DNA from 4 places in the Rhizobium sp. SAFR-030 genome. Region 2 is predicted to be linked to each of the others. Evidence: predicted binding sites of a transcription regulator. Region 2 holds the regulator's gene; each other region holds the start of a gene.

The links. The regulator LexA, encoded in region 2, represses DNA repair genes until DNA is damaged. The targets are predictions, from matches to a motif close to TGTTCNNNNTGTGTTCNG.
Region 1: the regulator LexA is predicted to act here: its motif matches at 3,098-3,115, upstream of ACR65N_RS19310 (helicase-related protein).
Region 3: the regulator LexA is predicted to act here: its motif matches at 2,313-2,330, upstream of recA (recombinase RecA).
Region 4: the regulator LexA is predicted to act here: its motif matches at 4,041-4,058, upstream of ACR65N_RS09320 (ATP-dependent helicase).

Annotation. Positions count from the first base shown of each region.
Region 1 covers NZ_JBPFDO010000006.1:253,293-259,342, forward strand. The annotation lists gene ACR65N_RS19310 (helicase-related protein) at 1-2,933, opposite strand, end outside; gene ACR65N_RS19315 (DUF3309 family protein) at 3,334-3,489, shown strand; gene ACR65N_RS19320 (YMGG-like glycine zipper-containing protein) at 3,531-3,785, shown strand; gene ACR65N_RS19325 (beta-ketoacyl-ACP reductase) at 3,883-4,608, opposite strand; gene ACR65N_RS19330 (acetyl-CoA C-acetyltransferase) at 4,682-5,863, opposite strand.
Region 2 covers NZ_JBPFDO010000001.1:48,766-54,815, reverse strand. The annotation lists gene ACR65N_RS00290 (ComEC/Rec2 family competence protein) at 1-1,202, shown strand, start outside; gene ACR65N_RS00285 (hypothetical protein) at 1,275-1,679, shown strand; gene lexA (transcriptional repressor LexA) at 1,660-2,379, opposite strand; gene ACR65N_RS00275 (VOC family protein) at 2,548-3,402, shown strand; gene kdsA (3-deoxy-8-phosphooctulonate synthase) at 3,406-4,251, shown strand; gene eno (phosphopyruvate hydratase) at 4,570-5,844, shown strand; gene ACR65N_RS00260 (FtsB family cell division protein) at 6,004-6,050, shown strand, end outside.
Region 3 covers NZ_JBPFDO010000003.1:499,633-505,682, forward strand. The annotation lists gene cckA (cell cycle histidine kinase CckA) at 1-2,249, shown strand, start outside; gene recA (recombinase RecA) at 2,457-3,545, shown strand; gene alaS (alanine--tRNA ligase) at 3,704-6,050, shown strand, end outside.
Region 4 covers NZ_JBPFDO010000002.1:797,658-803,707, reverse strand. The annotation lists gene ACR65N_RS09335 (adenylate/guanylate cyclase domain-containing protein) at 1-497, shown strand, start outside; gene ACR65N_RS09330 (ABC transporter transmembrane domain-containing protein) at 697-3,408, shown strand; gene ACR65N_RS09325 (cyclic nucleotide-binding domain-containing protein) at 3,443-3,907, shown strand; gene ACR65N_RS09320 (ATP-dependent helicase) at 4,093-6,050, shown strand, end outside.

The DNA of each region.
Region 1 (6,050 bases), on a different contig from region 2:
TGTTCGGTACGCTCTCCGCCGCCGCGACGATCATCGCGTCGACCTTCGCCCGGTGCGCGGTTGGCAGCCGCCCGGCGTTCTCCCTGCGGACGACCACCGCGCTGGTTTTCGCTACGTCCGCCACCCGGACGCCACAGCAGAACCGGCTTGGGTTCTTCTTCGGCGACAGGCTCGGACGCCGGTGCCGGTTCGGCATCGGTCGTCTCGGCCGCAGGAACGGCCTCGACGTCTGCTGCAGCTGCGGCGGCTTGATCAGCGGCCGGCGCTTCGGCTGGAGCTTCAGGCTCCGCGCCAGCGACGGCTTCGACCTGCGGTTCGGAGGCAGCATCTTCCGCGGCGGTTTCGGCGACCGCTTCCGGCGCCTGAGCCTCGTCGGTCGCAACATCCGCACTGTCAGCATCGTCAGCTTCGGAGGCCGGCGCCGTTTCTGCCGAGGCTTCTGCCGCGGGGGCAGCGCTTGCGGCGCTTGCCGACTGGCCGGCGAGGAAGGCCTGCGCCTCTTCCGGCTTTACCGCATCGGCGCGGTAGCCGAGACCTTTGAGAATTTCCTCCATGTCGTCCGGCGTCGCGCCGAGAATGGAGAGCATGGCGGTCGTCGTGGTGAAGCGTCGCCCATCATAGGCGCCTTCCGGACGCTGGCCGTTGCCCGGCTTCCACTGCAGGAGCGGCCGGATGAGATCGGCGAGACGTTCGAGGATATCGACGCGCACGGCACGCTTGCCGAGGAAGCGGAAGCCGGCGAGCTTGTAGAAGTTGCGCTCGAAGGTCGGATCGGTGACCACCGAGGTCCGGCCGGCTGCCAGCGCCGGGATGAGATCGCCATAGCCCGGCTTGTCGAGACCGTCGTTCTTCAGCGCCCAGAGCAGCGTGATCAGTTCGGCCGGGGCCGGCTTCAGCAGCGCCGGCATGAAGATATGGTAGGCGCCGAAGCGGATGCCGTAGCGGCGCATCGAGGCGCGCGCATCCTGATCAAGCGTCTTGACGTCGTCGGCAACGTCGCGCCGGAAGAGGACACCGAGATTTTCGACGAGCTGGAACGCGAGCCCCTTGGCAAGCCCCTGCAGGTCTTCGGCACGCGACAGATCGTCGAGCGGCTTCAGGACCGTGGCGATGTGATGATTGACGAAGCGCTCGAGGCGAGCAGCCACGTGATCGCGGGCATTGCCGGTCAACTGCTCGTCGGCGAGCAGGATGAGACGCGGATGCATGATGTGATCGCCGGCCGCGAGCTTTGCCACCGGATCACCGAGCCAGCGGACGAAACCGTCCGAGCCGACGGCGATGTCGCTATTGCCGCAAGCATAGAGCCGCGCAGCGCGAGCCTCGAACTCCAGCGACAGGGCCTTCTGGGCAGCCGTCTGCACAGCCTTGGCATCCGGCCCTTCGGCACCGGAAACAGGCGTAAACCGGAAACCGGCTAGTTGACCGACGTGGTGTCCCTCGACGAAGACATCCCCATTCACACTGATTTCAGCTTCCAGCATCGCATTCTCTCTCAGGCGCTTCATGAGCACAGATGTCCTGCGATCAACAAAGCGTTTCGTCAACCTTTCATGTAGCGCGTCCGACAACCTGTCTTCGATTTCCCGTGTCTTTTCTTGCCAGTGTGTCGGATGCGCCAACCAACCCGGACGGTTGGAGACATAAGTCCATGTTCTGATCTGGGCGATGCGGGCGGACAGCGTATCGATCTCGCCGTCGGTCCGATCGGCCCGCTGCACCTGCGTCGCCATGAAGTCTTCGTTCACCGCGCCTAGCCGCACAAGATCGGAAAATATCGTCGAAATCAGGTCGGCATGCTGTGCCGGCGTGATGCGCCGGTAATCGGGAAGCGCGCAGGCTTCCCACAGCTTCTCGACATTCTCGGGCGTCGTCGCGGCATCGATGATCTCGGGATAGCGCGACAGATAGTCGAGCGCCTGGCTGTCCGTCGCCGGCAAGGCGCGGGTCAGGCCGTGGACGGTCGGCGTCGCATCGAGGCTGGCACGCAGGTCGCGGATGGAGGAAAAGTTGAGCGCCTTGGAGCGCCACTGCAAGACCTTCACCTGGTCAAAGTGGTGGCTCTGGATGCGCTCCACCAGGTCTTCGTCGAACGGCGCTACCTGGCCAGTCACCCCGAACGTGCCATCCCGCAGGTGGCGGCCGGCGCGGCCAGCAATCTGGCCCATTTCGCCGGCATTGAGATTGCGGAACTGGTATCCGTCGAACTTTCGATCCTGGGCAAAGGCGACGTGATCGACATCGAGGTTGAGGCCCATGCCGATTGCATCGGTCGCCACCAGATACTCGACGTCGCCGGCCTGGTAGAGACCGACCTGGGCATTTCGAGTGCGAGGCGACAGCGCACCGAGGACCACCGCCGCCCCGCCGCGCTGACGGCGGATCAGTTCGGCGATCGCATAGACCTCGTCGGCCGAAAAGGCGACGATGGCGGTGCGCTGCGGCAGGCGGGTGATCTTTTTCTGCCCCGCATAGAAGAGGGTGGACAGGCGGGGGCGCTCGACGACGGTGATGCCGGGCAGCAGACGCTCAAGGATCGGCCGCATGGTGCCGGCGCCGAGAAGCAGGGTCTCTTCCCGTCCGCGCAGATGCAGGATCCGGTCGGTGAAGATGTGCCCCCGCTCAAGATCGCCAGCGAGCTGAACCTCGTCGATGGCGACGAACGCCGCCTTCGTCTCGCGCGGCATGGCCTCGACGGTACAGACCGAAAACCGTGCCAGATGCGGGGTGATCTTTTCTTCGCCGGTGATCAGCGCGACGTTGTGGTGCCCGACCTTCTCGACCAGCCGGCCATAGACCTCGCGCGCCAGGAGACGCAGCGGCAGGCCGATCACGCCGGATCCGTGAGCAACCATGCGCTCGATGGCATAATGGGTCTTGCCGGTATTGGTCGGGCCGAGAACCGCGGTAACGCCGCGGCCACTCAAGATCATGGGCTGGGAATTCAAAAGCTCTGTCCGCACATCGTCTGAAGCCGCCGCGACGATGCGGCTGACACCTCACACATGGCGTTTCGAACCGGCGATGGCAAGCCGCAAGGGCTCAGGAGTGACGGCGGCAACGGAAATCCTGCCAGTTTTCTCGATGCGTGCACGTTCGGAACAGCGGGCGAACAAAGCACGGACGAATCGCTGACTCTCCTGAGTCACCCTTTGTTCCGCGCGGCTACTATGCAGGAACCGGAAGCAAGCCGACTAGGCCTCACTGGGGCAGGCAGTTTCGTTGTGCCATCTACAGTGATTTTGTGGCGTCACATAAATCGGACATCGGCTTGGAACAAAATCGCAGTGGTCACGTTTTCGCCGCACAAACCAACGTGTTGGAGAAGTTCGAATGCTCGGGACCATTTTGCTGATCATTGTCATTCTGCTCTTGATCGGCGCCCTGCCGAACTGGGGTCATAGCCGCAGCTGGGGTTATGGCCCGTCGGGCGGTCTCGGTCTCGTCGTCCTCATACTGATCATTCTGCTCCTGATGGGCAGAATCTAAAGTTTGCAAAACTCGATTATAACAGGGAAGGAAAGCCTCACATGAAAAAGATCCTCGCCGTTGCAGCCATGGTTGGCATGCTCGCATCGTGCACCTCGACCGAAAGAGGCACGGCCATCGGTGCCGGCACGGGTGCCGTCGTCGGCGGTGCCGTGACCAACAGCTGGGGTGGTGCAGCAGTAGGCGCCGTTGCCGGCGGCCTGGTTGGCGCCGCTGTCGGCGAGTCGCAGAAGCGTCAGGGCTATTGCGTCTACCGCGATCGCTACGGCCGCAACTACGAAGCTCGTTGCCGCTAAGCGATAACGCTGTCTAGAAAAGAGACCGGTGTGCCCCCGCATGCCGGTCTCTTTTTGTCTTCTGCCTGGAGATCCGCGCACGAGGACGCCTAGTGGATCAGGTAAAATACTGGCCGCCATTGGCGCTGATCGTCGAGCCGGTGATGAAACCGGCGTCGTCGGAAACCAGGAATACGACGCAGCGTGCGATCTCTTCCGGTCTTCCAAGCCTGCCGACCGGGATCTGCGGCAGGATCCGCTCGTTCATTACCTTCTCGGGTACCGCCAGCACCATTTCTGTTGCCGTATAGCCGGGGCAGACGGCATTGACGGTGATGTTCTTCGCCGCCCCTTCGAGCGCCAGCGACCGGGTAAAGCCGAGATCTCCTGCCTTGGCCGCCGAATAATTGACCTGCCCCATCTGGCCCTTCTGTCCGTTGATCGAGGAAATGTTGACGATGCGTCCGAAGCCCCGCTCGCGCATGCCTGGCCAGACCGGATGCGTCATGTTGAAGAGGCCGCTGAGATTGGTGGCGATCACCGCGTTCCAATCATCTGGCGTCATCTTGTGGAACATCGTGTCGCGGACGATGCCGGCGTTGTTGACGAGGATCTCTACCGGACCGATCTGCGCCTCGACCTCGCCGATCCCCGTGACGCAGGCCTCGTAGGACGACACGTCCCACCTGAAGACGGGGATGCCGGTCTCCTCCTGGAAGGCGAGTGCCCGCTGCTCGTTGCCGGCATAATTGGCCGCGACGCTGTAGCCCGCCGCCTTCAGCGCCTTCGAGATTGCCGCTCCGATACCGCGCGTGCCACCGGATATCAACGCCACTCTGGTCATGCAGCATCTCCCCCTTGCGGTTGCGACGCGCGACCCGTGCCGCGCGGTCGTCTCGATCCGGCAGCCGGTCCGGCTACAGCGCTTCCAGGCACATGGCGACACCCATGCCGCCGCCGATGCAGAGCGTTGCCAGCCCCTTGCGGGCGCCGCGCCGCTTCATTTCGAACAGCAGCGTGTTGAGCACCCGCGCACCCGATGCACCGATCGGATGGCCGATGGCGATCGCCCCGCCGTTGACGTTGACGATCGACGGATCCCAGCCCATGTCCTTGTTGACGGCACAGGCCTGTGCGGCGAAGGCTTCGTTGGCTTCCACCAGATCGAGATCGGCGGCCGACCAGCCGGCCTTTTCCAGCGCCTTGCGCGAAGCCGGGATTGGCCCGGTGCCCATGATCTGCGGATCGACGCCGGCAGTCGCCCAGGACACGATGCGCGCCATCGGCGAAATCCCGCGACGGACGGCCTCTTCCTCGGTCATCATCACCGTGGCCGCCGCACCGTCATTGATGCCGGAGGCGTTGGCCGCCGTCACGGTGCCATCCTTGTCGAAGGCCGGGCGCAATTTCGTCATGCTGTCGAGCGTCACGCCGGCGCGGATATATTCGTCGGCGTCGACGGTTACGTCTCCCTTGCGGCCCTTGATGACGAACGGCACGATCTCGTCCTGAAAACGGCCGGCCTTCTGCGCGGCTTCCGCCTTGTTCTGCGAGGCGACGGCAAACTGGTCCTGCTCGTCGCGCGAGAGCTGCCACTGGCGGGCGATGTTTTCGGCGGTGATGCCCATGTGATAGCCGTAGAAGGCGTCGGTCAGGCCGTCCTTGATCATCGTGTCGATCAGCTTCATGTCGCCCATCTTGGTGCCGCCGCGCAGATGCGCGCAGTGCGGGGCCATGGACATCGATTCCTGACCACCGGCGACGATGATCTTTGCATCGCCGAGCGCGATCTGCTGCATTCCGAGTGCCACAGCCCGCAGGCCGGAGCCGCACAGCTGGTTGACGCCCCAGGCCGTCGTCTCCTGCGGCACGCCGGCCTTCATCGCCGCCTGGCGGGCCGGGTTCTGGCCCTCGCCTGCCGGCAGCACCTGACCGAGGATGACCTCGTCGACATCCGCCGCCTCGACACCTGCACGCTCCAGAGCCGCCTTGATGGCCACAGCCCCCAGTTCGTGCGCTGCAACATTGGCGAAGGCTCCGTTGAAGGATCCGACTGCCGTGCGGGCCGCCGAGGCGATGACGATGGATGGCTGGCTCATGGCTGTCTCCTCAAGATGCTTTGTTTTGTTTGGACGCGAGACTGGCAAAGCTTTCGACGCAAGTCAAAGGGTCTGACGGAGGGGTGCAGGCGGGATGCCTGCGCAAGCGCACGATCGACAGGCCGCAAGGCCGTCTCGCATCGCACAAATGGATTGTCAGTTTCTAATTTTTAAGCGTAAGGTTGCC
Region 2 (6,050 bases):
GGATGGCCGGCCTTGCCCATATCGTTGCCATCTCCGGCCTCAACATGGCGCTTGCCGCCGGCATCTGCTTTGTCGGCCTGCGTATCCTCCTCAGCCTCTCGCCGCCGCTGGCGCAGGCTCTGCCGACGAAGAAGATTGCCGCCGGTGGCGCGCTGCTGCTGGTCACGCTCTACTACGTCATCTCCGGCTTCGGCGTTTCCGCCGAGCGCGCCTACCTGATGATGGCGATCATGCTGACTGCCGTGTTCTTCGACCGCCCGTCGATCAGCCTCCACAACATCGCCCTGGCGGCGCTGGTGATCATGATCCTGTCGCCCTCCGCCGTCCTCGGCCCGAGCTTCCAGATGTCGTTTGCCGCAACCGCGGCGCTCGTCGCCGGTTACGCAGGCTGGACGGCGCGGCGGGCACGGCAGGACCATGACACGCGACCGCTGGCCACGGGTTTGACTGCACGCGGCCTCACAAGCCTCTGGACGATGGTGAGCGGGACCTTCATCACCTCACTGATCGGCGGCCTGTCGACGGCGATCTTTTCGGTCAGCCACTTTCACCAGCTGACGGGATACGGGCTCGTCGCCAATCTGGCGGCGATGCCGGTGGTCTCGCTGGTCGTCATGCCCGCCGGCCTGCTCGGCATGCTGGCGATGCCTCTCGGTCTCGACAAGCCGTTCTTCGCCCTCATGGGCCTGGGCTCGGGCATGGTCATCGCCATTGCCACCGAGGTCGCCTCCTGGGGCGGAAACATGGTGGTTGGCCGCACGCCGCCGTGGTTCCTGCCGCTGACGACTGTCGGCCTGCTGCTGCTGGTGCTCCTGCGGACGCGCCTGGCGCTGCTCGGCCTCGTTCCTCTCGGCGCAGGTCTGCTGCTGGTCGGCATGGTCGAGCCATCGAAGAAGAACCCCGACCTGCTGATTTCAGAGGATGGCGCACTGGTGGCGGCGATAGACGGAACTAGCGCCAGCCTCAACCGGCCGCGCCCGCCAGCCTTCCTCTACCGGCAGTGGGAAAGCGCCCTGCAACTGGGCGAGATGAACAGCCCCGAGCGCCGAGACGCGCCTCCCGAGCCGGCGGCAAACCCCGTGCCGGCAGCGAAACAGCAGCCAGCGGGGCACCCTGTGCCCGCGGCAAACACCGAGCCGACGCCTGAGACGACGAAGAGCAACCCGACAGCCAGCCCCGACGCAACTGCGACGACCAACTAGATAGCCAAACCTGCCGCCGCCGCGAGGCCGCAACCGCTGACCCGCGAAGGACTGGCGTCCGCCCGGGCACTGATGCAGGACACATTCGCCGGCGCGCCTCCCGACCGGTTCGTCTGCCTCGGCCAGAAAATCTGTCTGCTGCGAAGCGCATCAGGCAATCGCATCGCCTGGGTCGATGACGCGCGCTATGCCGGGCCTGCCTGCGATACGGCGGACCTCGTCATCGCACCGCGCGCCCGTTTCGACACGTGCCGCTCGAACGCGCTGATGCTGAACGGCGCCAGCCTCAGACGAACAGGCGCCGTCGAGATCGATTTCGCCGCCAGCCGCGATCCGGAAAGCTGGCACCTGCACGCGGCGATGACCGGCATCCGGCGCCCGTGGACGCAGCATCGCGCCTACGACTGGCGCACGCGCAGCATGGACGAGCAGCTACCCGAGCGGTTGGCGCGGATGATCAGTGATAGCGGCGGATGAGGCCGACGAGCTTGCCCTGAACCTTGACGCGGTCTGCGGAAAAGATACGCGTCTCGTAAGCCGGGTTTGCAGCCTCCAGCGCGATGGAGGCACCCTTGCGGCGAAAACGCTTCAGCGTCGCTTCTTCGTCGTCGACCAGCGCCACGACGATATCGCCCGGGCTTGCCGTGCTGCCGTTGCGGATGACGACGGTATCGCCGTCGAGGATGCCGGCCTCGATCATCGAATCGCCCTTGACCTCGAGCGCGTAATGCTCGCCCGGCCCAAGCATCTCCATCGGCACGCTGATTTCGTGCGTGTTGTTCTGGATCGCCGAAATCGGCACGCCGGCAGCGATCCGTCCCATCACAGGGACGGAGGCGGAGGTCGCATCATTGGCGGGGATGGCGACGGGGCGGGCGGCCGAGGGTGCTTGCGTCTTGCCGAGACTTCCCTCGATGACGCTCGGCGAAAAGCCGCGGCGCGGCTGCGGTGCTGCGGAATAGGCTTCCGGCAGCTTGATCACTTCCAGCGCGCGAGCCCGGTTCGGCAGCCGGCGGATGAAACCGCGCTCTTCCAGCGCCGTGATCAGCCGGTGGATGCCCGACTTGGATGCCAGCTCGAGCGCGTCCTTCATCTCGTCGAAAGACGGCGGCACGCCTGATTCTTTCATCCGTTCGTGAATGAACAGAAGCAGTTCCTGCTGTTTGCGCGTGAGCATGGCGGCGACCCCCTGAAGGAAACAAATCCAGAACGAACACTATCTGTTCCACATGTGTTCCGCAAGTGCCTAAGATCCGGTGAACGCAGGCTCATCACGGATTTTCTGCTTCGACTTCGCCCTGATGCGCGGTAAAACGGACGGCAATCGAGGCTGGAGGCATGGAAGATGGACAGTGACAGGCCGCGCGCGATCGATCATCTGGTCTTGCCCATCGAATCGCTGCAGACCTCGCGGGAGCGGCTCGAGGCGCTCGGCTTCACCGTCGCCCGGCAGGCGGATCATCCCTTCGGCACATCGAATGCCTGCGTATTCCTGGCGGACGGCACCTATCTCGAGCCGCTCGTCATCCGCGACGCTTCTCTGGTCGGCGAGAGCGTGCGAGGCGGCAATGTCTTCACCGGACGCGACGCGCGGTTTCGCGGCGGCCGGCTGGAGGGCCTCTCGGCGATCGTCGTGTCGAGCACTGATGCTGCCGCCGATCACGAGCGCTTCCTGCGGGCGGGCATTTCAGCCGGCGACATGCTCGGTTTCTCGCGGCAGGCGTTGACCGCGGAAGGGGCACCCGTCACGGCAAGCTTCCAGCTGACCTTTGCCGATCTGGGAAGCGACCTGTTCTTCCTGTTCAGCTGCCAAAGGATCAACCCGTTGCCGGCCGATCGCTCGGTGCTGGAGCGGCACGAGAACGGTGTGGTGGCGTTGCGCGAGGTGTTGCTGCACGGTGCCGCACCCGATGATCTGGTCAAGCGCATCGAGACGGTGACGCACGCGGCTGGCTTCAGCGAAGCGGACGAGACGGCCTTCACGCTTGCCAATGCGCGCATTCGCCTCGTCGCCGGAGCGGAAACCGCGAGTGGAGCCGATAGGGCGGTGAAGGCGGCGGCGGTCGTCTTCCATGTCGCCGATCTGACGGTGACAGAGCTGTTGCTGGCTGATAATCACCTCCCATATGTGAGGACGCCGCACCGTATCACCGTGGCGCCGGCGCCCGGTCAGGGCGTTTCGTTCGTTTTCGAGGAGTAGATCATGGGCGTGAGCGCCAATGCAGAGGTTGCTGTCGGCGAGGGCTCGTCCCGCGTCATGTTTTCCAACAGTGGCCGGCTGTCGCTGATCTGCGGACCGTGCCAGATGGAAAGCCGCGACCATGCCTTCATGATGGCTGGCCGGATCAAGGAAATCTGCGATCGGCTCGATATTGGCCTTGTCTACAAGTCGTCCTTCGACAAGGCGAACCGCACGTCGCTGAACGGTCCGCGTGGCATCGGCATCGATGCGGCGATGGAGATCTTTGCCGACCTGAAGGCCGAATTCGGCTTTCCGGTGCTCACCGACATCCACACGGAAGAGCAGTGCGCCATCGTCTCGCAGACGGTCGATATCCTGCAGATCCCGGCGTTCCTCTGCCGCCAGACGGACCTTTTGGTGGCGGCGGCGAAGACAGGCCGGGTCATCAACGTCAAGAAGGGCCAGTTCCTGGCTCCTTGGGACATGAAGAACGTGCTCGCCAAGTTCACCGAAAGCGGCAATCCGAACGTGCTGCTCTGCGAACGCGGCGCGTCCTTCGGCTACAACACGCTGGTCTCCGACATGCGCTCGCTGCCGATCATGGCGTCGCTTGGCGCGCCGGTCATTTTCGATGCCACCCATTCGGTGCAGCAGCCGGGCGGGCAGGGCGGCTCCAGTGGCGGCCAGCGCGAGTTCGTCGAGACGCTTGCCCGTGCGGCGGTGGCCGTCGGCATCGCCGGCGTCTTCATCGAAACCCATGAAGATCCGGACAATGCGCCGTCCGACGGGCCCAACATGGTGCGCATCGAGAACCTCGAGCGCCTTCTCGAAACGCTGCTCGCCTTCGACGCCGTCGCCAAGCGCTGAGGCGGCGCTGTTCCGAGTTTGCCTGTCTCACATCGGGTGAGATGGGCGGTCTACGCAAGGTGGACGACGTCTTCTGTTGAACGGACGGACCTCCTCCCGCCCGCTTCTTTCAGTGGGCAAGAGATTGGGTGTGGGTGACGATAAAGATGTCTCTCAGGATCGATTTCCGGGTTCGGGGGAGATTGCCAGACGGGCGCGACACGGTCCGTCGGCCCGGCAGCGATGGTCGCAACTGCCGCCGCGACTGCCATTGTAATTTTAGAATCATCCAGTAAGACAGGCCATCTCCAATACCCACCTTGAAGCATGGAGGCTTTCATGACTGCCATCACAGACATCATCGCGCGCGAGATCCTGGACAGCCGCGGTAACCCGACCGTCGAGGTCGACGTCCATCTCGAAGACGGCAGCATGGGTCGGGCAGCGGTACCTTCCGGGGCATCCACCGGCGCCCACGAGGCGGTCGAACTGCGCGACGGCGGCCCGCGCTATCACGGAAAGGGTGTCGAGAAGGCAGTCGAGGCGGTCAACGGCGAGATCTTCGACGCACTCGGCGGCCATGATGCCGAAAACCAGATCCTCATCGACAACCTGATGTGCGATCTCGACGGCACGCCAAACAAGTCGCGGCTTGGCGCCAATGCAATCCTCGGCGTCTCGCTCGCCGTTGCCAAGGCCGCCGCCGAAGCCACCGGCCTGCCGCTCTTCCGCTATGTCGGCGGCCCGAACGCCCGCCTCCTGCCGGTGCCGATGATGAACATCATCAATGGCGGCGCGCATGCCGACAACCCGATCGACTTCCAGGAATTCATGATCATGCCGGTCGGCGCCGAAGACCTTCGCGACGCCGTGCGCATGGGTTCGGAAGTCTTCCATGTGCTGAAGAAGGAACTGGCGGCCGGTGGCCACAACACCAATGTCGGCGACGAAGGCGGCTTTGCGCCGGGCCTGAAGAGCGCACCGGAAGCCCTCGATTTCATCATGAAGTCCATCGAGAAGGCCGGCTACCGCCCGGGCGACGACATCCACCTGGCGCTCGACTGCGCCTCGACGGAATTCTTCAAGGATGGCAAATACGCCATGGAAGGCGAAGGCCGCACGCTGGAGCCGGAAGCCATGGCCGACTACCTGGCCGAACTGGCTGCCAGGTACCCGATCATCTCGATCGAGGACGGCATGGCCGAGGACGACTGGGACGGCTGGAAATACCTCACCGACAAGATCGGCAAGAAGGTGCAGCTGGTCGGCGACGATCTCTTCGTCACCAACTCCGCGCGCCTGCGCGACGGCATCAAGATGGGCGTCGCCAACTCCATCCTCGTCAAGGTCAACCAGATCGGCTCGCTGACGGAAACCCTGGACGCGGTCGAGACGGCGCACAAGGCGGCCTACACCGCCGTCATGTCGCACCGTTCGGGCGAGACCGAGGATTCGATCATCGCCGATCTCGCGGTCGCCACCAATTGCGGGCAGATCAAGACCGGCTCGCTGTCGCGCTCCGACCGCATGGCCAAGTACAACCAGCTGATCCGCATCGAAGAGATGCTCGGCCCGCAGGCAGCCTTTGCCGGTCGCTCCATCCTGCGCGCCTGAGTCGTCCTCGGCCGCGTTGATGATACCGCGAGGCGGGACCCTGCTGGGTTCCGCCTTTCGTCGTTGAAGGGCCCAGCGCGTTCGTCGGCCGGGGCAACGATTGATTAAGCAAGTTCTGCGAGTTTGACGTTACGTAATGCGTTGCAGGACTGCCATCGAATGTGGACCAAACACCATAAACAGAGAAAGCTCGGCCGCCTGGTCCT
Region 3 (6,050 bases), on a different contig from region 2:
CGACGAAGGCGGCCAACGCCCAGTCGCTGGAAGCCCTCTTGTCGAAGAACCGCGAAGCGACCGAAGCGCTTTACCGCTTGACCGCAGCACTGCGCGAAGGCCGCGAGGGGCACGAGGAATTCCGCCTGCTGAAGCCGCTCGGCCGCGCCTCGGCCAGCGGATCCGGTGCCCACTGGTACCGCCTGAAGGCGCGCATCCTCACCTCGCCGACGCAAAAGACGCCGCATGACGTGTGGCAGATCGCCGACATCACCTCGGAGCGCGAGGACCAGGAGCGGTTCTTCCGCGAGCTGCAGAACGCCATCGACTATCTCGACCATGCGCCGGCCGGCTTCTTCTCGGCGGGCAAGAAGGGCGAGCTGTTCTACCTCAATGCGACGCTTGCCGAATGGCTGGGCCTCGACCTCACCAAGTTCGTGCCGGGATCGATGACGATTTCCGACATGGTGGCCGGCGAGGGCATGGCGCTGATCCAGTCGGTGCAGGCAGGCCCCGGCCAGACGCGCACCGAAACGCTGGATCTCGACCTGCGCCGCAGCAACGGCCAGAGCCTGCCGGTGCGCCTCGTCCACAGCGTCTCGTCGATGCGCGACGGCGCGCCGGGCGAAAGCCGGACGATCGTTCTCGGCCGGCCGAAGGGCGAGGGCGCCGACCAGTCGGCCTCGGCGATGCGCTTCACGCGGTTCTTCAACAACACGCCGATGGCGATCGCCTCGATCGGCGGCGACGGCAAGATCCTGCGCATCAACGCACCATTCCTCCGGCTGTTTGCCGGCGTGGTATCTCGCGACGATGTGGAGGCCGGCGCGACGCTGGACGCCATCGTCAACGAGCAGGCGCGTGGCGACCTGGAGCGGGCGCTGGCGGCGGCCAAGGACCGCCAGGGCGACATCGCGCCGATCGACTGCCGGCACCCGGGCGACGAGAACCGCCATGTGCGCTTCTACGTTAATGCGGTGATCGACGAGAGCGACGAGGCGCCGGAAGAGGTGGCGATCGTCTACGCCGTGGAGACGACCGAGCAGAAAGAGCTCGAGACGCAGATGGCGCAGACGCAGAAGATGAATGCGGTCGGCACGCTGGCCGGCGGCATCGCCCACGATTTCAACAACGTGCTGACCGCCATCCTGCTGTCCTCCGACCACCTGCTGCTGCAGGCGCGGCCTTCGGACGCCAGCTTCGCCGACCTTATGGAGATCAAGCGCAACGCCAACCGCGCCGCGGTACTGGTGCGCCAGCTGCTGGCGTTCTCGCGCAAGCAGACGATGCGGCCGGCGGTGCTGAACCTCACCGACGTGGTGGGCGACCTCAGGATGCTGGTCGACCGGCTGATCTCGGGCACCAATGTCAAGCTCGACGTCGATTACGGACGTGATCTCTGGCCGGTGCGCACCGACCTGTCGCAGTTCGAGCAGGTGCTGATCAACCTTTGCGTCAACGCCCGCGATGCGATGCCGCAGGGCGGCCAGATCCGCATCCGCACCCGCAACGTGACCGGCGCCGAGGCTGCGGCATTTGCCGGCGCGCGGCTGCCGGCCGACGATTTCGTCATGGTCGAAGTGGCCGACAGCGGCACCGGCATTCCGCCGGAGATCATGGACAAGATCTTCGAGCCGTTCTTCACCACCAAGGAGGTCGGCAAGGGCACCGGTCTCGGCCTGTCGATGGTCTATGGCATCGTCAAGCAGTCGGGCGGCTACATCTATCCGGAATCGGAAGTCGGCAAGGGCACGACGTTCCGGGTATTCCTGCCGCGCCACATTCCCGAGATCGTGCCGACGCCGGAACCGGGCAGCCCGGGCTCGGCCAGCGCCGACGTCGCGGCACAGCCGAAGATCGCCTCGGCCCCGGCCGAAGACGTCGATCTCACCGGCAACTCGGCGGTCGTGCTGCTTGTCGAGGACGAGGAGGCGGTGCGCCGCGGCGGCAAGCGGATGCTTGAAACCCGCGGCTATACCGTGCACGAGGCAGGCTCCGGCACCGAGGCGCTGGAGATCATGGAGGAGCTCGAGGGCAAGGTCGACATCGTCGTGTCCGACGTGGTGATGCCGGAAATGGACGGGCCGTCGCTGCTTAAGGAGCTGCGCAAGACCTATCCCGACCTCAAGTTCATCTTCGTTTCCGGCTATGCAGAGGACGCATTTGCGCGCAACCTGCCGGCGGATGCCAAGTTCGGCTTCCTGCCCAAGCCGTTCTCGCTGAAGCAGCTGGCGGTGGCGGTGCGCGAGATGCTCGACCGGCAGGACTGATGCGGCAGACGTGCACGCCCGGGACGGGACTAAACAGGCGTTGAGCTGGCGTTCCGCACAGGCCGGAACGCAAAGCGAACGCTCAGGCGATCATGGAAGAGAAACAACGGCATGAGCCCTCTTGCATGATGAGAACAAAAAGTGTACATACTGATCACCGGCTGCTGGATTGCTAGGGCCGCTGCGATAACCTAAAGGTGGGATCAGATGGCACAGAATTCATTGCGGCTCGTAGAGGAAAAATCGGTGGACAAAAGCAAGGCGCTGGAAGCGGCACTCTCTCAGATCGAACGGTCCTTCGGCAAGGGCTCGATCATGAAGCTGGGCGCAAACGAGAGCGTGGTCGAAATCGAGACAGTATCGACGGGCTCGCTGGGGCTCGACATCGCGCTCGGCGTCGGCGGCCTGCCCAAGGGCCGGATCATCGAGATCTATGGTCCGGAAAGCTCGGGCAAGACGACGCTGGCGCTGCAGACGATCGCCGAAGCCCAGAAGAAGGGCGGCATCTGCGCCTTCGTCGATGCCGAACATGCGCTCGATCCGATCTATGCCCGCAAGCTCGGCGTCGACCTGCAGAACCTTCTGATTTCGCAGCCGGACACCGGCGAGCAGGCGCTCGAGATCACCGACACGCTGGTGCGCTCCGGCGCCGTTGACGTGCTGGTCGTCGATTCGGTCGCGGCGCTGACGCCGCGCGCCGAAATCGAAGGCGAGATGGGCGACAGCCTGCCCGGCCTGCAGGCGCGTCTGATGAGCCAGGCGCTGCGTAAGCTGACCGCGTCGATCTCGAAGTCGAAGACCATGGTCATCTTCATCAACCAGATCCGCATGAAGATCGGCGTGATGTTCGGCTCGCCGGAAACCACGACCGGCGGCAATGCGCTGAAGTTCTACGCCTCGGTGCGCCTCGACATCCGCCGCATCGGCGCGGTGAAGGAACGCGAGGAAGTGGTCGGCAACCAGACCCGCGTGAAGGTGGTCAAGAACAAGATGGCGCCGCCCTTCAAGCAGGTGGAATTCGACATCATGTACGGCGAAGGCGTCTCCAAGACGGGTGAACTGGTCGATCTGGGCGTCAAGGCCGGGATCGTCGAGAAATCCGGTGCCTGGTTCTCCTACAACAGCCAGCGGCTTGGTCAGGGGCGCGAGAATTCCAAGAATTTCCTGCGCGACAACCCGGAGCTGGCCAACGAGATCGAACTGGCGCTGCGCCAGAACGCCGGCCTGATCGCCGAGCGGTTCCTGGAAAACGGTGGGCCGGACGCCAATGACGGCGACGGTGAACCGGACGCCTGATCCGATCCGCAACAGTCCTGAAATTCAAGCCGGCCGCATATCGCTGAAATGATATGCGGCCGGTTTTGCGTCGTGCTGGACAGGGTTCGGCTGGAACGGTAAAAGCCAGTGGTTTTTGGGACGAAGACCGCGTTCGAGGCGGCTTAGAAGGGCATGGCATGAGTGGCGTGAATGAAATCCGGTCGACCTTCCTCGACTACTTCCGGAAGAACGGTCACGAGGTCGTGTCGTCGAGCCCGCTGGTGCCGCGCAACGACCCGACGCTGATGTTCACCAATGCCGGCATGGTGCAGTTCAAGAACGTCTTTACCGGGCTCGAAAGCCGTCCCTATTCGACCGCCACCACCTCGCAGAAATGCGTGCGCGCCGGCGGCAAGCACAACGACCTCGACAATGTCGGCTATACCGCCCGCCACCTGACCTTCTTCGAGATGCTCGGCAACTTCTCGTTCGGCGACTACTTCAAGGAGCAGGCGATCGAGTTTGCCTGGAACCTCGTCAACAAGGGGTTCGACCTGCCGAAGGACCGGCTGCTGGTCACCGTCTATGCCGACGACGAGGAGGCGGCGACGCTGTGGAAGAAGATCGCCGGCTTTTCCGACGACAAGATCATCCGCATCGCCACCTCCGACAATTTCTGGCAGATGGGCGATACCGGCCCCTGCGGTCCGTGCTCGGAAATCTTCATCGACCAGGGTGAGCATGTCTGGGGCGGGCCTCCCGGCTCGCCGGAAGAGGATGGCGACAGGTTCCTGGAATTCTGGAACCTCGTCTTCATGCAGTTCGACCAGACGGCGCCGGGCGAGCGCACGCCGCTGCCGCGTCCGTCGATCGATACCGGCATGGGGCTGGAGCGCATGGCCTGCATCCTGCAGGGCGTGCACAGCGTCTTCGATACCGACCTGTTCCGCACCCTGATCGGCGCCACCGAGGAGGTCGTCGGCGTCAAGGCCGAGGGCGACCAGGCGGCAAGCTTCCGGGTCATCGCCGACCATCTGCGCTCGTCTGCGTTCCTGATCGCCGACGGCGTGCTGCCGTCGAATGAAGGCCGCGGCTACGTGCTGCGCCGGATCATGCGCCGCGCCATGCGCCACATGCAGCTGCTCGGCGCCCGCGAGCCGCTGATGTACCGGCTCTTGCCGTCGCTGGTGTCCGAGATGGGTCGCGCCTATCCGGAACTGCTGCGTGCCGAGGCGCTGATCTCCGAAACGCTGAAGCTCGAGGAAGGCAAGTTCCGCACGACGCTGTCGCGCGGCCTGTCGCTGCTGTCGGATGCGACCGATACGCTGACCAACGGCGATTCGCTGGATGGCGAGACGGCCTTCAAGCTCTACGACACCTATGGCTTTCCGCTCGACCTGACGCAGGACGCCCTGCGCGCCCGCGGCATCGGCGTCGACCTCACCGGCTTCAACGACGCGATGCAGCGCCAGAAGGCCGAAGCACGCGCCAGCTGGTCGGGCTCCGGCGACAAGGCGACCGAGACGGTGTGGTTCGAGCTCAAGGAAAAGTTCGGCGCCACCGAATTCCTCGGCTACGACACCGAGACCGCCGAGGGCGTGATCCAGGCGATCGTGCGCGATGGCGCGGTGGTCGACAGCGCGTCTGCCGGCGAGACGGTCCAGGTGATCGTGAACCAGACGCCGTTCTACGGCGAGTCGGGTGGCCAGATGGGCGATACAGGCATCATTCGCGGCGATACGGCAACGCTTTCGATCACCGATACGGTGAAGAAGGGCGAGGGTCTGTTCGTCCATCAGGCGACGGTGTCGGAAGGCTCGCTGAAAACCGGCGATGCGGTGGCTCTCGAGGTCGATCATGCGCGCCGGTCGCGGCTGCGCGCCAACCATTCGGCGACCCACCTGCTGCATGAGGCGCTGCGCGAAGTGCTCGGCACGCATGTCGCCCAGAAGGGCTCGCTCGTGGCACCGGAGCGGCTGCGCTTCGACGTGTCGCATCCGAAGCCGATGAGCGCCGAGGAATTGCAGAAGGTCGAGGAGATGGCCAACGCCATCATCCTGCAGAACGCTCCGGTCTCGACGCGGTTGATGAGTGTCGACGACGCGATTGCCGAGGGCGCGATGGCGCTGTTTGGCGAAAAATACGGCGACGAGGTGCGCGTCGTGTCGATGGGCACCGGCATCGACGGCGCCAAGGCCGGCAAGCCCTACTCGGTCGAACTCTGCGGCGGGACGCATGTCCGCTCCACCGGCGATATCGGCCTGGTGCGCATTCTCGGTGAAAGCGCCGTCGGTTCGGGCGTGCGTCGCGTCGAGGCGGTTACGGCTGCCGGCGCACGCGCTTATCTCGCCGAACAGGACGAGCGGGTAAAGGCGCTGGCCGGTGTGCTGAAGGTGCAGCCGACGGAGCTCGTGTCGCGCGTCGAGGCGCTGATGGACGAGCGCAAGAAGCTTGAAAAGGAACTGACGGATGCCCGCCGCAAGCTCGCCATGGGCGGAGCGCAGGGCGCACCGGCCGTCGAGGCGCGGGATGTCGGCGGCGTCC
Region 4 (6,050 bases), on a different contig from region 2:
TGATGGCCGCGGTGACCGTGGCGCGCAGCCGGGTCGCTGATCTCAACCGCCATCGTCACGAAAAGGGGCTGGCGAACATCGAATACGGGCTCGGCCTGCATGTCGGCAATGTCATGTTCGGCAATGTCGGCCTGCGCGACCGCCTGACCTTCTCCGCCTTCGGTTCCTCGGTGAACGAAGTGGTGCGCCTGCAGGAACTGACGAAGAAATACACAACCGACGTTATCGCCAGCAAGGCATTTTCCGGTTACGCGCGTGGCGACTGGTCGATGCTTGGCGTCGAAAAACTGCGTGGCGTGCGCCAGAAGGTGACGATCCTCACGCCGGATACGGTGCAGAAGTCGCTCGCCTCGGACGTGCGTGTCGAAGAGGCCGTCGCCGACCTGCGCCGCAATGCGCTGTCGGAAGCCGAACGGCTGATTCTCCTGCACCGCGACAGCGCGCAGGGCGGCCAGAAGCGGCAGTCCGCCACCTGGTTGAACCGGCTGCTGCCCTGACCGCCGCCAGCCGCCGGCGCATTCCGCCGAGGTGGTGAGGCGCGACTAGCTCCGTTGCCCCCGGATGTTTTCCCGGCGGTTCGCGTGCAGTGCTTTTTTCGATTGCTTTCCCGCCCGGACGCGGCTCAAATCGGTAGGCTTGCGTCACGGGACGGAGCGGGACTGAAGCACCAGGCCAACGAGGATATGTCTGACCCGGATGGAAAAGAGCCTCACGCGTTACATCTGGTCCAATACCTATAGTCAGCAAATCTGGATCCTGCTCGTCGTCGCAGCGTCGATGATTCCCTACTTCCTCGCCTTCGATCTTCCCAAGCAGATCGTCAACGGCCCGATCCAGGGGCAAGGCTTCGAGGATGTCGCCGCCACCAAGCCGTTCATGGACATTGCCTTCGACCTGCCGCTGGTCGGGCATCTTCAGCTGTTCGACGGGATTGAGCTTGACCGTGTGGAGACGCTGATGGCGCTGAGCGGCGTCTTCCTGGCGCTGGTCGTGCTCAATGGCCTGTTCAAGTTCTATATCAACACGTTCAAGGGCCAGCTCGGCGAACGCATGCTGCGGCGCATCCGCTTCGAGCTTGTCGACCGGATCCTGCGTTTTCCTCCCATCTACTTCAAGCGCGTCAAATCGGCGGAGATTTCGTCGATGATCAAGGACGAGGTGGAGCCACTCGGCGGGTTTACCGGCGACGCCTTTGTCCAGCCGGCGCTGCTCGGCGGCCAGGCGCTGACGGCGCTGTGCTTCATCATCGTCCAGAACTTCTGGCTCGGCATGATCGCCGCCGGCATCGTCTGCGTGCAGGCCATCATCATCCCGCGCATGCGCAAGCGGCTGCTGGAACTTGGCCGGCAACGCCAGCTGACGGCACGGCAGCTTTCGGGCCGCGTCGGCGAGATCGTCGACGGCATCCACACCATCCACGGGCACGATACGTCGAACCTCGAACGGGCCGATATAGCAGCCCGCCTAGCGCTGATCTTCACCATCCGCTACGACCTCTACCAGTGGAAATTTCTGGTCAAGTTCATCAATAATTTCCTCGCCCAGCTGACACCGTTCCTGTTCTACGCGATTGGCGGCTACCTGGCGCTCCAGGGACGGCTCGACATCGGCCAGCTGGTGGCGGTGATCAGCGCCTACAAGGACCTGCCGGGGCCGCTCAAGGAACTCATCGACTGGGATCAGGCTCGCCAGGACGTGCAGGTGAAATATGCGCAGGTGGTCGAGCAGTTCGATGTCGACGGACTGGTCGCACCGCAGGTGCAGGACGTGGTTGCGACAGCCATTCTGCCACTCTCGCATCCGCTGGTCGTCTCCAACCTGACGCTTGCCGACGACAGCGGCGCACGGCTTCTCAATCACGTCTCGCTGGAGATCGAACCGGACGAGACGGTCGCTTTGGTCGGACCGAATGGCGGGGGCGCCGAGGCACTGGCCGAAGCGCTCGGACGGATCGTCTGGCCGATGTCGGGAAGAATCACCATCGATGGCAAGGACATGCTGGAGCTGCCCGAATCGGTCACCGGGCGCCGCATCTCCTTCGTCTCGTCGGACGTCTACTTCTTCCACGGCACGCTTCGCGACAACCTGCTGTACGGGTTGAAGCATGCGCCGCTGACCGAGGTGGAGTATGGCGGCGCGAAGGCCCGCGGCTACAAGCGCGGGCTGATGGAATCGCAGCGTTCCGGCAATCCGGTGCTTGATCTCAACAGCGACTGGATCGACTACTCGGCAGCCGGCGCAAGCGGACCCGACGATCTGCTCAAGGTCATCCGACCGGTGCTGAACGCCGTGCTGATCCTTCAGGACATCTTCGACCTGGCGCTGCGCTCGCAGGTGGACGTCGCATCGCATCAGGCGCTGACGGATCGCATCGTCGAAGTGCGCTCGGCGCTGCGGCGGCGCCTCGAGGACGAGGACCTGCAGGATGTGGTCGTGCCCTTCCAGCCGAGCGAGTACAACAGGCACGCCACGGTCGGCGAAAACCTGCTGTTCGGTACGCTGAAGCCGCTGGTGACGCGCCGGATGCTGGCGACCCATCCGCATTTCCGGGCGGTGATGGCCGAAAGCGGGCTCTCCGACGAACTCTATCAGGTCGGGCTTGCGATCGCAGAGAATGCCGTCGAGCTGTTCCGCGACCTGCCGCCCGACCACCCCTTCTTCAACCAGCTGACCTTCATGACGCCGGACGACCTGCCGACCTACGAGGCACTGCTGCAGAAGCTGCAGGGGACGACAGTCGACGAGGCATCGTCGGAAGACCGCAGCAGCATCATCCGGTTGAGCTTCTCCTACATCGAACCGCGGCACCGCTTCGGCCTGATGACAGAGGAACTGATGGCGAAGATCGTCGCTGCACGGCAGCAGTTCTACAACGACATCCCGCAGGATCTCGCCGATAACATCGAACGCCACGACCCGCAGAAGTTCTCCGATTCCGCCTCGCTGATGGACAATGTGCTGTTCGGCCGGCTGGCCTATCAGGAGGCGGACACCTCGGATCGCATCCGCCAGATCATCCGCGACATTTTCGTTGAGCTGGATCTCGAGGACAATGTCCTGTCGATCGGCCTCGATTTCGACGTCGGCGCCCAGGGACGCAGGCTGACCAACGTCCAGCGGCAGAAGCTCAATCTGGCACGGGCTCTCTTGAAACGCTCCGACTACTTCATCTTCAACCGGCCGCTGTCAGCACTCGACCAGCGCGTCCAGAACGGCATCGTTTCCCATATCCTCAACGACCTGCACGAGGACGGAAAGCGTCCGTCGATCATCTGGGTGCTGCCGAATACGGACTGCGCAGAACTTTTCGACCGTATTGTTGTTCTTGAAGGTGGCAATCTTGTCGAAACCGGCAGTTTCGAGGAGCTGAAGCATCAAAATGGGATGTTCAAGCAGCTACTATCGTAATATCGTTTCTTGGGGCAGGGAAAGGTAGAGTGCGATGCTATTGAAGGATGAGGTCGACATGCTGCGGCGCGTGCCGCTGTTTTCGCAGATCGCTCCGGCCAAGTTGAAGCTGCTTGCATTTGCTTCCGAACGTCTGAGCTGCCGCGAAGGCCAGAACCTCTTCCGCCAGGGCGATGCCGGCGATGCTGCCTATGTCATCCTGTCGGGCCATGCCGATGTTCTCGTACAGGCGCCGAGCGGCGAGCTGAAAGTGGCTGAACTCGAGCAGAACTCGATCGTCGGCGAGATCGCCATCCTTTGCGACGTGTCGCGTACGGCGACCGTGCGTGCGACGACCCGGCTTGAGGTGCTGAAAATCAGCAAGGAGAACTTTCTCGAGCTGATGAGCGACTTCCCCGACATGGCGGTCGAGATCATGCGGGTACTGGCCGACCGTCTCAACCAGACCACCGCCGAACTGACCGTTGCCCGAAGCCGCGAACCCAGCCTGGCGACCTGAACGTTTCGACCCGCCGACGCCGCCGTTGATCCGCTGGATCCGCTGGAAGCTTGTCCACGAGCGCTGAAGCGCGTTGCCCGTCGATCGGTTCTCCCCCAGGATTTTCGAGCCTTGTAGATCTGCGTGTTGATCACGTTCCTTTTATGTTCTAATCCTCGTCCGATGATGCGGATGCAGGAACAGCAATGAGCGCGGCCTATCTCGACAAACTCAACGACCGGCAGCGGCTGGCCGTCGAGCATGGCATTTCCGAAGGCGGCGGCGCCAGCGCAAGACCGCTGCTCATCATCGCCGGCGCTGGCTCCGGCAAGACCAATACGCTGGCGCACCGGGTCGCCCACCTGATCGTCAACGGCGCCGACCCGCGTCGCATCCTGCTGATGACCTTTTCCCGCCGGGCCGCTTCCGAGATGACCGGGCGGGTGCAGCGCATCTGCCGGCAGGTGCTCGGCGCCAACGCCTCAGTCATGACCGACGCGCTGGCCTGGGCCGGCACGTTTCACGGCATCGGCGCGCGGTTGCTGCGCATGTATGCCGAGCAGATTGGCCTCGACGTCGATTTCACCATCCACGACCGCGAAGACAGCGCCGACCTGATGAACCTCGTCCGTCACGAACTCGGCCTGTCGAAGACCGACAGCCGCTTCCCGACCAAGGGTACGTGCCTGGCGATCTATTCGCGCGTCGTCAATTCCGAGAGCAGCATCCACGAGGTGCTGAAGACCTCCTACCCCTGGGTTACCGGGTGGGAGGCGCAGTTGAAGGAGCTGTTCGCTGCCTATGTGGAGGCCAAGCAGATCCAGAACGTCCTCGATTACGACGACCTCCTCCTCTACTGGGCGCAGATGGTGTCGGATCCCGATCTCGCCGACGATATCGGTGCCCGCTTCGACCACGTGATGGTTGACGAATATCAGGATACCAACCGGCTGCAGGCGTCCATCCTGCTGGCGCTGAAGCCCGATGGTCGCGGCCTGACGGTGGTCGGCGACGACGCGCAGTCCATCTATTCCTTCCGTGCCGCGACTGTTCGCAACATCCTCGATTTTCCGAAATCTTTCCCGGCAGATCATGCGGACATTGTAACGCTCGACCGCAACTACCGCTCGACGCAACCGATCCTCGCCGCTGCCAACGGCGTGATTGACCTCGCACGCGAGCGTTTCACGAAGAACCTCTGGACGGAGCGCGAATCCGAACAGCGGCCGCTGCTGGTCACGGTGAAGGACGAGACCGAGCAAGGCGCGTATATCGTCGAGCAGGTGCTCGCCAATCGCGAGATCGGCATGACGCTGAAGAACCAGGCGGTTCTGTTCCGCTCTTCCAATCACAGCGGCGCACTGGAAGTCGAACTGACGCGCCGCAACATTCCCTTCGTCAAGTTCGGCGGCCTCAAATTCCTCGACAGCGCGCATGTGAAGGATCTGCTGGCAACGCTGCGGTTCGCCCAGAACCCGCGCGACCGGGTGGCCGGCTTCCGGCTCCTGCAGATGCTGCCCGGCATCGGCCCGCAGACTGCCGGCAAGATCCTCGACACGATCACCGCCGATGCCGAGCCGCTCATGTCGCTTGCCGAAATTCCGCCGCCGCCGAAGACCGGCGAGGCCTGGACCTCCTTCGTCGATCTGGTCACGACGCTGCGCAAGGCCGATGCCGGCTGGCCCGGCGAGATGGAGGCGGCGCGTCTCTGGTACGAGCCGCATCTCGATCGCATCCACGAGGATGCAGATACGCGCAAGGCCGATCTGCTGCAGCTGGAACAGATCGCCGCCGGATACCATAACCGCGAGCGCTTCCTCACCGAGCTGACGCTCGATCCGCCGGATGCGACGAGCGACCAGGCGGGCGTGCCGCTTCTCGACGAGGACTACCTCATCCTGTCGACGATCCATTCCGCCAAGGGCCAGGAGTGGCGCGCAGTGTTCATGCTCAACTGCGTCGATGGCTGCATCCCCTCCGACCTCGGCGCCGGCACGACGGCGGAGCTCGAAGAAGAACGCCGGCTTCTCTATGTCGGAATGACGCGCGCCCGCGACAGCCTGACCCTGATCACCCCGCAGCGGTTGTTTACCCACGGCCAGAACAGTCAGGGTGATCGCCACGTCTATGCTTCGCGAACCCGTTTCATCCCCGCCACCTTGCT